3 regions of the Leptospira cinconiae genome follow, and region 2 is predicted to be linked to each of the others. Evidence: riboswitches for the same ligand, from Rfam matches in the RefSeq annotation. Region 2 holds a riboswitch; each other region holds the start of a gene.
The links. A riboswitch is a leader RNA that binds a small molecule or an ion and turns the genes downstream of it on or off. The one in region 2 is predicted to bind cobalamin.

Region 1 (4,994 bases), 560 kb from region 2:
GAAAAGTTCTAAGATCTGCGGTTTCCCGACGGGATTCGGGGTCGGAAACGTATAAGTAGAAATAATAGAATCCGTTACAGTATCTATTTCTAAAAGAAGAGATCCCCAAGATCCTGGAGGGAAATATCCGCTCGGATCGTTCCGATCCAATCTTTGTAAAACGATAAAAAGACTCGTACCCACGATCTGCATACCGGACATTTCTGGCAGGTTATCCGGAATGGCGCTTGGTTCTGAATATCCTCCCAGGTCGATCTGGCCTAAACTCGCTCCCGTCAAAGGATGAAGAACTCTCAATATTCTGGATCCGTAAAGTGATACGTACGCTTTGTTCTGACCGACAATCGCGATATCGGTGGGATTTGTGCCGGAACCCATGGACCATTCAGCAATCGTTTGGAACCCGAAATTCGGATCCAAAACCTGGATACTGTCCCTATTTAAACGATTTAGAATATACACCCTATTGTTTCCGAATCTCGCTACCGCATCGGAATGGATAGGTGTCAGTCCCGGATAAGAAACAAGAAGTTCCGGATTTAACACCTTAAACCTTCCTCCTCCCCCAAAGTCGGTGGTGACGACTCCGATATTATTCGGGAGATTCGGAGTTAAGAACAACGTATATAAAGGTGGTCTTTCAATATCTCCGCAGAAGGAAAGGAAAATGAGTAAACCGGAAAAAATAGAATAGGATCTATTTCTCATTTTAAAACCTCCCACTTAAGGTGATAAACCAGTTTCTTCCCGGCAGAGGATATCCTACAATATCCTCCACTCTTTTATCTCCCATATTGCGGAGATCTATACTTAAGAGCAGTTCTTTCGGAGCCTTTTCTCCTTTTTTGTTAGGATCTTCCTCTTCCGTGGAAGAGTATAATACCAGTGTGAGATACGCGTTCCAAATCTGCCGAGCAGGTTGGTAATTCACATATTCGTTTGTCCTGTCTTTGAAGACGGCTCCCACATACACTCCTTCAAAACCGAGCTCCCAGGTTTTTCCTCTATATGCGATCGTTCCGGAGATTTCATGTTTCGGTCTAAGAGGGAGATATTTACCGTTCAGATAAGGCGCAGGAGAAGTATTGATCGCTTCTTGGTAGGTATATTCTAATAGAAATTTCCAGCCCTTGTATTCCGTCTTATGAGAAACCTCGGCACCATCAATCCTGGCAGAGTCGATGTTTTCAGGCCGGAGAGTAAACTGAGAATTCGGAATAAAAAGGATCATATCCTTGATCCTCTTTCTAAAGTAGGAAATCGTAATATTGGATTTAAGCTCCCCGTTTTTGTATTTGCCTGTGATACCCGCGTCCGCATTCTCACTTCTTTCAGGTTTTAAAGAATCGTTTGCTATGATCGTCCCGACCTCTCCAAATAGTTCCAAAAAACTCGGGATCCTATATTGTTTTGCGATATTGGATTTGAATTCCAAAGAATAATTTTCTTTTTCCCAAAACCTCCAGAGAAGTCCCGCTTTAGGATTCGAAAATTCGGAGGTTTTTATGGCAGAAGCGAACGGATCCTGCTTTCTATACCAAGGTTCATCGGACTGGAATTTATCCCGGTAAGAATCCCAAGAAACTCCCGGGGTTAAAACTAGTTTTCCGTCCAAAAACCGGAACTCATCCTCCACCTGAAACGTCGTGTAGGTTCTTGTTTTTCCCGGTTCGTATTTAAGATCGATATTTTGAGGTGTACTTCTGGATCTTTCGAATGTTTCCTTTTCTATCCCTGCATGAAATTTCAATATTTGATAATATTCTAATAGATAGAGAGTCGGAGTGATTTGCGCCCCGTACTGTCCCATATTGGCTGTGGAGTTAGGGGTTCCTTTGGAAAATTCGGATTTAGGATCGAATAAGTCGTCGTTCGTAAAAGATGTGAAAGCTCGAGTCTCCAACCTTAGTAGTCCATCAAACAAACCTTTCGTATCCGTTCCGAGTGAGGTAGTATTTCTAAGATATCTGCGATGTACTTTTTGGGTTTGGTTACTGGCTGGTCCTGGAATTCCATGAAATCTATAATTTAGATCGTTCCAAAATTTGATCTTGGTGGCTCCGATATCTCCGCTCAGTCCCAGCATTCCGGATGTTCTTTCATACTGAGCGTTCCTTCTTCTATCGATCGTATCGTCTAAAGGATTAACAAGCAATGTGCCGTGGTTGTTCAGATAAGAAAAGTTTTGGTCCGATTTTTCTCCAAGTAAAAATACACTAGCCCCGATCCCGCCATAAGTCCCCGTATGCGTTATGCTACCTTTTCCCGTATTAAAACTTCCGGCACCGATATTGACCCGGGTTTTAGGCGGACCAGATCCTACTCTTGTGACTAGGTTTACGCTTCCACCGATAGTCGATCCTGAAAATCCTACAGGTGCACCACTTCTGTAAACTTCTATACTTTGTAAATTGTCGAAAGGAAGATCCGCCAGGTTGACTTCTCCACCTTGCGCATTATTAAAAGGGACTCCGTCTATAAAGATCCTGGATTGGTTCGGGTTTGTTCCTCGAAGAGAAAGAGTGGAATACGACCCAAGTCCTCCGTATCTTCTGATCCGAACCCCTGCCTCTCTTTCCAAAACGTCCGGAAGATTCGTATAACGTGCATTGTATTGGTCCAAATCGATTGATGTCTGAAAACCGGTCGGATTTTTTCTGAAATTTTCGGGTTGAGAATTGGAACTGGTCTTTCCCACAACTTTTACAGGGGAGCTTTCCGTTTTCTGGTTCTCTTGGGAAAATATTTGAACGGAAAATAAAAAAAGACCTAGATGAAGGATCTTACCGATTTGTTTGGGTCTTTTGTTCATTGAGGCCTTAACTCCCGAAAGCCGAAATATTGAAAGTAGCTCGGATAGGTTTTCTGACTCACGCCCGGCTTAAGACCCTTCCCGTCTTTCGACAGTGGTTTTGTCTTACCGTTTAGGCGTTTACAGCTGCGGGTACAGCTCCGGAATTTCACCGGATTCCCTTTTCAGATCTACTTGCAAGACCAGGTTCCCAACCAGAGTCGAAGGGGCAATCTGAAAAAGGGTTGGCCGCCTCTTGCTTACGCAAGACCGGGCTGCTCCGGGCTCGGACATACGTCCTCGTCCTTCGCTTACGCTCAGGACGCTTCGCGCCCTGCACATCCCTGGCGGGTTTTGTAAATGAAAACTCTGTGTGCTCCGTGAACTCTGTGCGAAACTTGTTTGTGCATTTATTGGTTCACACGGAGAGTACTGAGATCTCGGAGGGACTTACATGCGGATTTTTCAAGAACGGAAAGAAATATTTTCTTGATGTAAGATAAAAATCGGAAAGGATTCACGAATTCGCGACCCAAAGGGAATCCCCAAGGGTCTGCCTACATAACAGGGAGCACCGAACTCGAATGAAACGAATTCCATCCTTAAGATTTCTTTTACTAGGGATCTTTCTTTTAACTACCTCATCCTTATCTGCGGCAGGAACTTATTCCGAAGGTTGGACAGTTGCAAAATTGATCCAATTCGAAAGCAGAGGGATCGTTTTTGAATCTTATGAAGGTCTTTTAGAAGTGTATACCATAAACGATTCGGAAGCTTGCGACGAAATGAAGGACGAATGTTATGCTCCGGCAAAACAAAAAATCGAATTCAGCGTACGCCCCGAGAATGCGGATGTGGTGAACTTCTTAAGCAAAAGTCTGAACCAGGAAATTTTAGTCCAGTACAGGATCCATAGATTCGAAGCGATCGCGTTGTCTTCCGATTACGAAGTGATAGGAGCTCAACTCCAAGAAAGATCACTTCCGAAAGGTTTACCGGACAAGATCGTAAGCAAAAGTAAATCCGGAGGAAAAAGGAATTTTTCCGTTACAGGTCGTATTCTAAGTTTAGAATATAAGGGAACTATGATTGGAACTTGGGAAGGATTGTATCTGGACGAGACCAGAAATAAAGTGCACCCTTTTTCAATTACCGATGAAGAGATCGCAACCTTTGCCACTAACACTCTTAAATTCGGACTTAGATATTTCTTAGGCGTTTCCGTGGCTTACGTAAAGGGTTGGAGAAATTCTCATTATGATATTTATGAGATCAACTTCAAAGCTCCTGCAGGTGCATTGGAACCTACCGGAAAGACTGAATAATTCACATTAAAGTTTTATTAAGTAGAAGACCGATGTAGGAACTCCTACGTCGGTCTTTTTTATTTTAAGGATTTTACCGGGGCCTTGTTGGAGCTCCTACTGAATTTTGGGAAACGGCCCCACCCCTTCGCAGCGACTCGTAGGGAGCGAGAAGACAACCAGCTTTGCTGAGTCGGTGACGAAAGTCAAACGAGGTGGAACGCAAGTTTAACACACTAAGTTTGATCGAACGTAAATTTTGAAAAAGCGGCCCCGCCCTGAGCTTGGGTGGTGGAGGCGGGTCAGCGGGAGAAGCCGCTTTCCCTATATCAGAAAATCGTAAAATTTGCAATCAAAAATACAGGCCGAAATATGTAGGAACTCCTACAGGACAGCCCTAGATTATGGATGGAAACTTCCGTCCGACTGGATTTTCGGTCCTTTGTTCGGGAAATCCGATCTAGTCAAAGATTGGATCAGCTCCGTAGTTTTTGCCTCCGGATCAGGAGCAGGGATACCGTTTTGGCTCAGTTGTAAGGGATGGATCTTACCCTTGATAAAATTCCCTTGTTTGTCCAAGTCCGCTTCTAAGACCAAAGAGTAACCGCCATAACCTTTCGTAGAGAATACCCTATATCCTAAAAAGTTCCCTAGTGAATAAGCGATCAATTTTCCTTTATACAATTCGAATGCTCTTGGCAAATGAGGACCGTGACCTATGAATAAGTCCGCACCGGCGTCGATCAACGCGTGAGATAAAGCGACTAAATTTCCTCTATATTCTCCGTAAAATCTTTCCTGTTCGTTTTTTACATGTAAAGCAGGTCCGCCTTCCGCACCACCGTGAACCGAGATAAATACAAGTTGCGCTTTCTTTTTGGCTTCTTTTACGAGAGCTA
Region 2 (4,994 bases):
TTGGACAAAGCGAGATTTATGGTTGCTAGAATCGTAGGAAGGGACACTGAAAATTTAGAAGAACCTGAAATAGTTAGGGCGGGCCTGGAAAGTGTGGGAGAAAGTCTGGTGGATGGGATCACTGCCCCGCTCTTTTTTGCAGCTATAGGGGGTCCAAGTCTTGCGATGCTTTATCGTTCCATAAATACCTTGGATTCACTATTCGGTTATAAGAATCAGGCCTATCTGAACTTCGGATGGATTTCCGCAAGAATGGATGATTTGGCTAATTATATACCGGCTCGATTGACTGCCCCTATACTTTGTATTTCATCCGCAATTTTAGGTTTTTATCCATTACGTTCCTTTAAAATATTGATTCGAGACGGAAGAAAACACCCTAGCCCCAATTCAGGACTTTGCGAAGCGGCTTTAGCGGGTGCTCTAAAGATCCAACTCGGAGGAAGAAATTATTACTCGGGAGTTCCGAGTGATAAGCCAAAATTAGGGGATCCGGATCGAAAATTAGTCCCAAACCTGATCTTAGATGCGAATAAAATTATATTTTTAACCTCTATTTTTTCCTCCGGTTTGTTTCTTTGTCTGGGACTGGCGGCTCAATTATTATACGGCAAGTTCTTCCAATCCTAAATTAATCCGATGAAAAAAGAAGAATATCACCTTTTCCTAATTAGGCATGGAGAAACGGAATGGAACAGAGAGAGAAGGTTGCAAGGACAAATCGATACGCCGCTTTCCGAACATGGGCAAGAACAAGCGATCAATTTAGCGGATCAGTTAAAAGATACAGGAATAGAACTGATCTTTAGCAGTGATTTAAAAAGGACGAAAGAAACTGCAAAACCGATCTCTCAAAAGTTAGGAATAGAGATTATATATCATCCGGGGCTCAGAGAGATCCACTTAGGAGAAGCACAAGGGGTCTTAGAATCGGAGATTTCGAGGCTATTCGGAGAAACGTCCTATTCCGCCTGGAAAAGTTCGGATAACGTTTACGATCAGTTTAGATTCCCGGGAGGAGAAAGCAAATCCGAAGCGGAGTCTCGGGTCGTTGAAACTATATTAAATTTATTGAAAATTTATGACAAAAAGAAAGTGGCAATTTGTAGTCACGGATTCGTACTTTCGAGATTTTTTGAACGTTATTCACTTAAAATATCCCACTATTCTAAACTTGGGAATTGTGAGATCCTGGAATTATTTCTCTTTTCCGAGAATATAGAAAAAACTTATACGAAAGATCTTCCCTCGAAGATCGAGAATAATACAAATCGAGACTAGATACCTATCGATGACCTACCTTTACGCAGACTATTATAAATAATTAGAATATTCTTTTTTTACCGCTGATAAAACTTTTTTGATTGAGTAAACCGTGTCTCTTCAAAAGATCGTCTTAACTTTCAGGATGAAGTTGGGTGTAATTCCCACGCTGACCCGCAACTGTGATCGGATATTAGATCGGAAAGATATTCTCTTTCTATTTTATTCCGCAAGCCAGATCTCCCTGCAGACTAAAACCTCGAGGTTAGGTATGTTAGCATTCTCGCCAAGCACGTCCGTGCATCCGCGAAGGGCCCCGGAAGTTAAAAATCGGGGCTCTCGGAACCAAGATAAATTCATCATTTAATATATTTGCCCAATTTACATATTCGTATTTTGACGTAAATTAGTCTAACATTCGTTAGTTTATCTTTGTTTCGAAAGTTTTCCAAAAAACGGACGAAACCATGAAACAAAATATCTTCCGGATTGCCGGCTTAGGCATATCCTTATCGTACTTTGTATGTGCGAGCTTATCCCCTATCCTTTCCCAGGATCGGGAAACAAAACCGACTAACGGAAAAGAAAAGACGGATACCGAAAAATCGGAGTTCAAAAAAAAGATCTCGGAATATAAGCCGGATACGATCGTAATCCGGGATAGAAGGTCCAATCTAATCGGGATCGCGTCTTCGGCAAGCGAAGGTGTGGTAGGTTCCGATCAGATCAAGACTAGACCTATTATGAGGCAGGGAGAAGTCGCGGAATTAATTCCGGGTGCGATCGTAACCCAACATAGCGGAGGGGGTAAAGCGAACCAGTTCTTTCTAAGAGGTTTCAACTTGGATCACGGTACGGATCTTTCTTCCAATGTGGACGGAATGCCGGTAAATAACGTTAGTCACGCTCACGGTCAAGGTTATACGGATCTGAATTTTCTTATACCTGAACTTGTGGAACAAATACAATATAAGAAGGGGGTTTATTATGCCGACCAAGGGGACTTCGCATCGGCAGGTGCATTCAATATTTCTTATTTTAAGAGTCTTGTAAAAGGGATTGCGAATGTGGAAGGTGGAACCCTCGGTTATGCAAGGACTTTGATCGCAAAATCCCATAAGTTAGGCCCGGGAGATCTTTTGTATGCGTTCGAAGCCTCCCATAATGACGGTCCTTGGGTAATTTCGGATAACTTCAGAAGAGTGAATGGTGTCACTAGTTATTCCGTTGGAAATAAACAAAAAGGATTTAGCATCGGTCTCATGGGTTATAAAGGTAGCTGGCATTCTACAGGGCAGGCTCCTAAAAGGGCGCTTAGACTAGGCGACTCATGGTTGGAGCCGGATTCGGGTTTAAGTAGATTCGAAAGTGTGGACCATAACGACGGCGGATGGTCAAACAGAGCCAGTATCAACTTTGAAGCTCATCGTTCCGAAAAGGGATACGAGGCAAAAACCCAATTTTACGGTATATATTACGATTTACGATTATTCTCCAACTTCACATATTACTTGGACGATCCCGAAAGAGGAGACCAACACGAACAAGCGGATCGAAGAACGATTGCAGGAAGTAAATCCAGTTATAAGGATATCAGCGAATTCTGGGGGATCCGAATGGAGAACACCATCGGACTTCAGATCAGAAGAGATTATATCCAAAATGGACTCTTCCATACCGAAAAAAGAGCCAGATTAGAAACGGTAAGAGAAGATGGGATCACACAACTCAGCTCCGGATTATATTATGAAAACAAGATACAATGGGCGAATAAATTCAGAACGGTATTCGGGATAAGAGGAGACTATTATACATTTAACGTCGATGATTGGGGAACGAAAGAAAGAGCCGATAGGAACGCAAGAATCTATAGCCCGAAAGGAAGTATCATTATAGGACCTTGGTGTAAAATTGAACTTTATATAAACGGTGGATACGGATTCCATAGTAACGACGCAAGAGGTGTGGTCCAAAAAACGGATCCGGCAAATCCTTTGGTCCAAACAAGGGGTGGAGAAGTTGGAATTCGGACCGAACCGGTCCACGGTTGGCAATCCACTTTCTCCGTTTGGCAATTGGATATGAATTCAGAACTCTTGTTCACCGGCGATAACGGCACCACGGAAGCAAGCAGACCAAGCACACGAAAAGGGATCGAATGGGCCAATTATTATTCTTATAATTCTTGGCTCATGATAGATGCGGATTTTGCGACTTCCAAATCAAGGTTCAGAGATGATGATCCTTCAGGGAATTATATCCCAGGTTCCATCCGCCATACATTGGCTTCCGGGATCACATTAAAAAATCCTGATGGATTTTTCGGGTCTTTAAGGGTGAGATATTTCGGGAATCGTTCCTTGATCGAAGATAATACGGTTCGCTCTCCCGCGTCCACGACTGTAAATTTCCAATTTGGGAGGAATATCGGCGAAGATCTTAGTATCGTTTTCGAAGTATTTAATTTATTGAACGCTCATGTGAGCGATATAGATTATTATTACGCTTCCAGATTAAAGAACGAACCGGTAGGTCCGAATGAAGGTGGATACAATGATATACATACCCACCCCGCTCTGCCTAGATCGATACGAATTTCAGTGCGGGCTTCTTTTTAAGGTCTATTTTTTGATGTAGTCTCGTATGACCAAAATACGGTCCACGTCCACTTCCTTATTTTTAGGAACGGATTTAGTAAATGTAAACACTTCGGTACTAAGTCCGTTCTTTGACAGTAAGAGCCCGTGAGAAGGAACCGACTCAATGGGGATTTTTTCCGAAAGATGGTTATCCAATTCGAAACTTTCCATATCCGGAAGATTTTTCATACTCAGCACATCTCCGAGCGGTTTTCCGATAGCATCCGATTCCAACCAACCGGTGAGCTTCTCCGCAGATAAATTCATAAACGAGATCTGTCCCTTAGAATCGAAAGCGATCACTCCTTCCTGCATATTACGAAGCTCTGCAGAAACAAGTCTCGCCTTTTCCATCAACTCCTTCTCCACTTGGTGTTTGTAGAGTATCAGTTCGATCACTATCTGCAATTCCCTGGTTTGAAACGGTTTTAGAATATACGCATTCGGTTCCGTTAATTTTGCTCTGGTCAATGTCTGAGAATCCGAAGAAGCAGTAATATAAACGATAGGAACGTCTAAAAACTTTCGGATCCTTTTAGCAGCGTCTATTCCGTCCAAATATCCGTTTGCAAGAACAATATCGATCAAGATCAAATCAGGCTGTAGTGCAATTGCCTGTTTGACCGCAGTTTCGCCGGTATTGGCGATACTTGGTTCCGGATATCCCATCCTTACCAATCTATGCCGAATATCCTGGGCGACAAGACCCTCGTCCTCTACGATCAAAATCCTAGCAGCTTTCATTTCGTCTCCGAAAATATCTAACTTTAATAAATTAGAATATTATTTTTTATAATAATGTTTCAAATACCGGCTTCTTCGGAAGAAGGTTTAATGAGGTCCTTTACACCGTGCAATATGGCCGACATATTTCTTCTTTCCCTTTTTCTCTTTTTATCTAGACTGTATTTATTCAGAGCTATCTCAATCGCTATCTGTAATTCCTTGGTCTGAAAAGGTTTAAGCAGATATCCGTACGGTCGAGTGGGTTTACTGCGCAAAAGTGTGGATTCATCCGCATAAGCGGTCAGATAGATCACAGGAAGATCCATCTTGTCCAAAATCTCCTGGACCGTCTCTATCCCATCGTAA
Region 3 (4,994 bases), 1.7 Mb from region 2:
CCGGTCTTCGTCCCGCAAGAAATCCAAAACTTCATGGTCTGTTCCCTCTCAGAGGAAAACCCATGAACTGCAAGGGAGTTTCCCTAGCAAAAGCGATCGCAAACGAAGAGCTAAAGAACATAGTCGCGATACTAGGTCTTCCTTTGGACCAAAAAGTAAAATCTATAGACGAACTGAATTATGAAAAAGTAAGTATCATCACGGATGCGGATTTTGACGGATATGCGATCCGTTCCTTAATGCTTTCTTTCTTTTACGAGTATTGGCCGGAACTTTTCGACCTAGGACTCATCCATATTTCCAGCGCACCTTTGTACGAGGTGGATGTTAAAATGGGAGATTCCAAAAAGACAGAGACCATATTCTGTATCGACGATAAGGATTACGATGCCTTAGTCAAACGAGTGGAAAAATCCGGAGGCCAGATCGTTCGTAAAAAACGAAACAAAGGACTCGGAGAGACCGGGAAAGAAGCGATGAAGTTCGCAGTCGATGAGTGTATGACCAAGATCACCATCGGAAACAAGAAAGAAGCTTCTAAGATCCAAAACCTTTGGTTCCACAAAGACTTTGCGGAACAAAGAAGGGATGCTATATCCGAATACGCAATGAGCGTGATCGAAGATTAACCTTCCGACTTAGTATCTTAAGATAAAAAAACCCGGAAGTGATTCCGGGTTTTTTTGTTTAAACCAGATTTACGGCTTTGATCGCGGAGCTTAATGCCGCCTCTACTGTTCCGGTAATTTCTCCGGTATGTTCTCCTGCGAAGAAGATACGATCAAACGGTTTTCTGAGAATGATCTCCGATCCAAAACTTCCCGGTGGAAATTCGGCGATCCCATTGGGTACGTAATCTTTTTTAGCGTCCGTAAAATAGAATCTTTGTATCTGCAAGTCCTTCTTCAAACCCAAACGATCGAGAGTGAGGCGAATATATTCCACTTTTTGGTCTTGGCTGGCAGAATCGAATACGGAAAATCTATCTCCGTTAGCTATAACTCCTAAAACCTTATCTCCGGTATCCGACTTGGTACCTGCATCATATAAAAATTGAGCGGCAGCATCCGAATGGACTGAAAAAGGAGAAGATTCCCATGGCGATTCTTTTAATACCAAAAACAATTTAAAGATCTGCGAATAGCGAACTCTCAATGCGGCCAATAGTTTTTCCTTATCCAGTCCCGGATTCCATTTTACGTTCGAAATTTGATTCGCAGGTAAAGTGCATATACAAGCTGAACCGTTAAATTTTCTGCCGGAAGTTGTACTTACCGTAACTCCCGAAGAATCCTGGTCCACAGACAGCACGGGATCCGAAAAAACGAATTCGGTGTTTTCTATATTCATCACCAAGGTTTTGGCGATACTTTCCATTCCACCTTCGATTCTACTATTCCTTTGGGGGAATTGTGCAAGATCGCTTAAAACTTTTTCGGCGGATAGAACGCGAATACTATCTCCGTAATGAAGAGAAAGTTTATGGCCAAGCAAGGCCAAGTCTTCCGGATTGACTCCCTGATATATTAGATAATTATAAAAGCTAATCCGATCCAAGGCTTGTTGTTGAGCCGTATCTAATTTAGAATTTTGTGATATTAATTTACTTAGGATCTCCTGGGATTTAGAAGAAAGTTCCCATGTGCCCGCTTTTTTGTAAGTCCCTAAAAACAGATCAGGGATCAAAGGAGAAGGTTGCAATTTTAATCCCAGTTCTCTAACCAAACTGCGGACCGTTTTATCCTCCGAAGAAACCCATTCCGCTCCTAGCTCCACCACATGACCGGAAGGATCCTGTATGGATCTTACTCTTCCTCCAACTCTGTCGGTAGCCTCTATCAGAGTTACCTTACTTCCTGTTTTTCCTAGAATGTACGCGGAATAAAGTCCGGAAAGTCCCCCACCAAGTATGATCACCTTTTTCCCGGAGTTTGTATTTTGAGCGGATAAATTTCCCTTACGACTTCCTAATAAAGCTGCGGCGGTTAAAATTCCGGCTTTTAGAAAAGTGGATCGGGTAATTTTCATCGGATTCCTCTCTAGAAGTTTTATTAGAACTCTTTCTTTTATTTTCGGTCTATGAAAGATCTTTCCCGAATTTTTTGCGAACTATAAGTCTCATTGATCTTAAATTATGCACCGAATCGTTCCAATCCGTCCCTATACTTTGAATATCGCAGATTTATTCCGATATTGCAAGGAATAGATACCTTTCGTATCCTAATAGTTTTTCCCTTGCCAGGGGAAGCGCTAAACCAAAACCTGGAATTACGCTTTCAGGGAGGAAGTCGGGTGAAAATCCCGCGCTGACCCGCAACTGTGATGTCCGTTTTAAACGGAATAAGCCAGATCTTCCCCGCGATACTGAAACCTCGAGGTTGGGGAGTATCGTAAATCTCGCTCTTGAGCGCATCCGCGCTTTCTGCGATGGGGCCCCGAAAGTTAAAATGTCGGGGCTCTCGAACGGAAAAAGAAACCACCGCAAATACACAATCGTTCAGATCTGAACAAGATCAATGATCGACTAACGTAATTTTGCTTTTATTTTCTTTTTCTGCGATATCCGGCAGAACCAGGAGAGAAAAATGAAAAGATTCAGAAAACTAGCGACCTTGCTGCTAACCATCACTTCACTATTCGTATTTGTGAATTGTTTCGATTTGGGAGATTCAAAAAAATCCGACGATCAGAACATACTTGCTTTAGTAGCAGTTGCAGGATTAAATCCGATTGCGGGCAATTACAATTACTACAATGGAACTTCCGATTACCCGGGCGGGACTTATACTGCGCCGGGAAATGAAATCGTTGGTACGTACAATATTTCCCTTTCTTTAGTCGCACAAACCATGTTCGACGAAACTTACGGAAACAGTTATTTATACGGAGAAATCCAAGAGATCGATACGAATAAAAAAGTCATTTATGTTCGCTTCCGTTCAGATTCTTCCTTCTCTCAAGGAAGTTACGGTTGGTATAGATGGACGATTAAAGACGGTAAAACTTACGTTTGTCCGGACCTTTCAGACGTATCTACTCAAACAACTTTAGCATCCGCCAAAGACGATGATTTGGATTATTATTCCGATCCAAGCGACATTAACGCAGGTTGCGGTTTAAATAGCGGTTTCGATCCGGCTCCTTGGAGCAGGCTTGAATTGAATTAAGATCGAATAAGAGAAACAGGTTGAGCAAGAAATCCTTATGAAAATATTTCAAATTTCCTTAATATTGGCCTGTTTCTCTATTGGGCTCGTCAATTGTGAGGATTCCAAGAGTTCATCCGCTGCCGAGTCGCTTCTTGCTTTAGGTTTAGGGGGATCCGGTTTCCTAAGTTCCTGTGATTCGAAAAATCCGGAAACAGGTAGAGGAATTTTTGTAGCCGATGAAATCGTTTCTGCACCGACAAGTAACGGGGTCGGATTCAAAGATTCCGATTGTTTGGTGGATGGAGTTCGCGGTCAGGGAAAATTTAACGGCTCCTTGGACGTTTATAGTTTAGAAGATTCCGGAAGCGGATCTGCGATCATACTTCGTTGGTCCGGAGTTAAGGTTCTTCCCGTAAGCGGGATCGATTTTATAGTTTACGAAAATCCTTTTTTCATCGGGGTACAAAACGATTCCAACCCTTTTAACAACGTATTTATGGAACCTTTAATCGTTGAAGTCGGAAACGATTTAATCAATTGGTGCGGTTGGGATCCTGAATATACGAACCCCGATCCGAACACTTTTGTAGGAAATCCAATTTATTGGGAAAGATTCGCAGGTATCACACCTTTCGTTTATAATCAGGATACAAATCCTATGACCGTTTCGGAAGTTTTTGATACGGATATCGTTAATGGTGGCGGAGGAGGAGACGGTTTCGACCTAGCCGATCCTAATTTTGGAAATTCAGGGACAGGATGTGATGGAAGTTTGAAGACCGATATCCAAACGAATGGATTTGCCTATATAAAAATCTCTGCGGCAAAAACAATCCTATCAACCCTACCGATTGACGCGGCTCATGCAAATCCCGATATAGACGGAGTTATAGCAAGATCTGTGACTCCTTGACTTAAAACCGAAGCAGAGATCTTCCGATCCTTTTTTCGGTTTAACGATTTAAATTTTTGAAAGTGAAAACAATATGATCCGCCCTAAAGATGTATACCAATTGAACTTAGATAAACATTTACGCAATAAGATTGATACCAAGACGAAACCATTAGGCGCTTTGGGAAAATTAGAAGATCTAGCTTACCGTATAGGTACGATCCAAAACACTATAGATCCCGTATTATCCAATCCTCATTTAATGGTGTTCGCAGGGGATCATGGACTCGCGGACTCCGGAGTCTCCGCATTTCCAAAAGAAGTCACATACCAAATGGTATTAAACTTTTTGAATGGAGGAGCGGCCATCAACGTATTTTGCAAACAACATGGGATCAAATTGTTAGTAATAGATGCAGGAGTTTCCGGCAACTTCGAACAAATTCATCCTGATTTTATATCTGCAAAGATCGCATCAGGCACTAGGAATATTCTAAACGAACCGGCTATGACTAGGGAAGAATGTGAAGAAGCCATCCGTATCGGCGGAGAGATCGCAACAACAAGGATCCCAAAAAATTGTAACGTGATCGGTTTCGGAGAAATGGGAATAGGAAATACTTCCAGTGCTTCCCTACTCGCTTCCGTTTTTTTGGATCGTTCCGCGGAAGACCTTACGGGTAGAGGGACCGGCTTAGACGACGAATCTTTAGATCGTAAGAAAAAGATCTTAGCGGAATGCAGGGCAAAACACCAAGTAAATCCAAAAGATCCGATTGAAGTCCTCTCTAAGTTCGGAGGTTTCGAGATCGCGATGATCTGCGGAGCGATGCTTTCTTCTTATAAAGAGAATCGTTTGATCTTAGTTGACGGTTTTATCGCAAGTTCCGCATTCTTAACAGCTTCCAGGATTGAGCCGAAGATCGTTCGAAACGCGGTTTTTGCTCATAAGT

Region 1: another riboswitch for cobalamin. It lies ahead of AB3N61_RS04525 (TonB-dependent receptor); the one in region 2 lies ahead of AB3N61_RS06905 (TonB-dependent receptor).
Region 3: another riboswitch for cobalamin. It lies ahead of AB3N61_RS16420 (LIC13354 family exoprotein); the one in region 2 lies ahead of AB3N61_RS06905 (TonB-dependent receptor).

Annotation. Positions count from the first base shown of each region.
Region 1 covers NZ_CP162137.1:967,807-972,800, reverse strand. The annotation lists gene AB3N61_RS04530 (YncE family protein) at 1-708, opposite strand, end outside; gene AB3N61_RS04525 (TonB-dependent receptor) at 710-2,812, opposite strand; cobalamin riboswitch at 2,838-3,026, opposite strand; gene lsa26 (surface adhesion protein Lsa26) at 3,376-4,116, shown strand; gene AB3N61_RS04515 (CapA family protein) at 4,498-4,994, opposite strand, start outside.
Region 2 covers NZ_CP162137.1:1,525,122-1,530,115, reverse strand. The annotation lists gene cbiB (adenosylcobinamide-phosphate synthase CbiB) at 1-630, shown strand, start outside; gene AB3N61_RS06910 (histidine phosphatase family protein) at 640-1,281, shown strand; cobalamin riboswitch at 1,371-1,525, shown strand; gene AB3N61_RS06905 (TonB-dependent receptor) at 1,731-3,881, shown strand; gene AB3N61_RS06900 (response regulator) at 3,885-4,646, opposite strand; gene AB3N61_RS06895 (response regulator) at 4,706-4,994, opposite strand, start outside.
Region 3 covers NZ_CP162137.1:3,563,664-3,568,657, forward strand. The annotation lists gene AB3N61_RS16410 (toprim domain-containing protein) at 1-629, shown strand, start outside; gene AB3N61_RS16415 (flavin monoamine oxidase family protein) at 688-2,028, opposite strand; adenosylcobalamin (AdoCbl) riboswitch at 2,267-2,393, shown strand; gene AB3N61_RS16420 (LIC13354 family exoprotein) at 2,586-3,167, shown strand; gene AB3N61_RS16425 (LIC_13355 family lipoprotein) at 3,205-4,062, shown strand; gene cobT (nicotinate-nucleotide--dimethylbenzimidazole phosphoribosyltransferase) at 4,136-4,994, shown strand, end outside.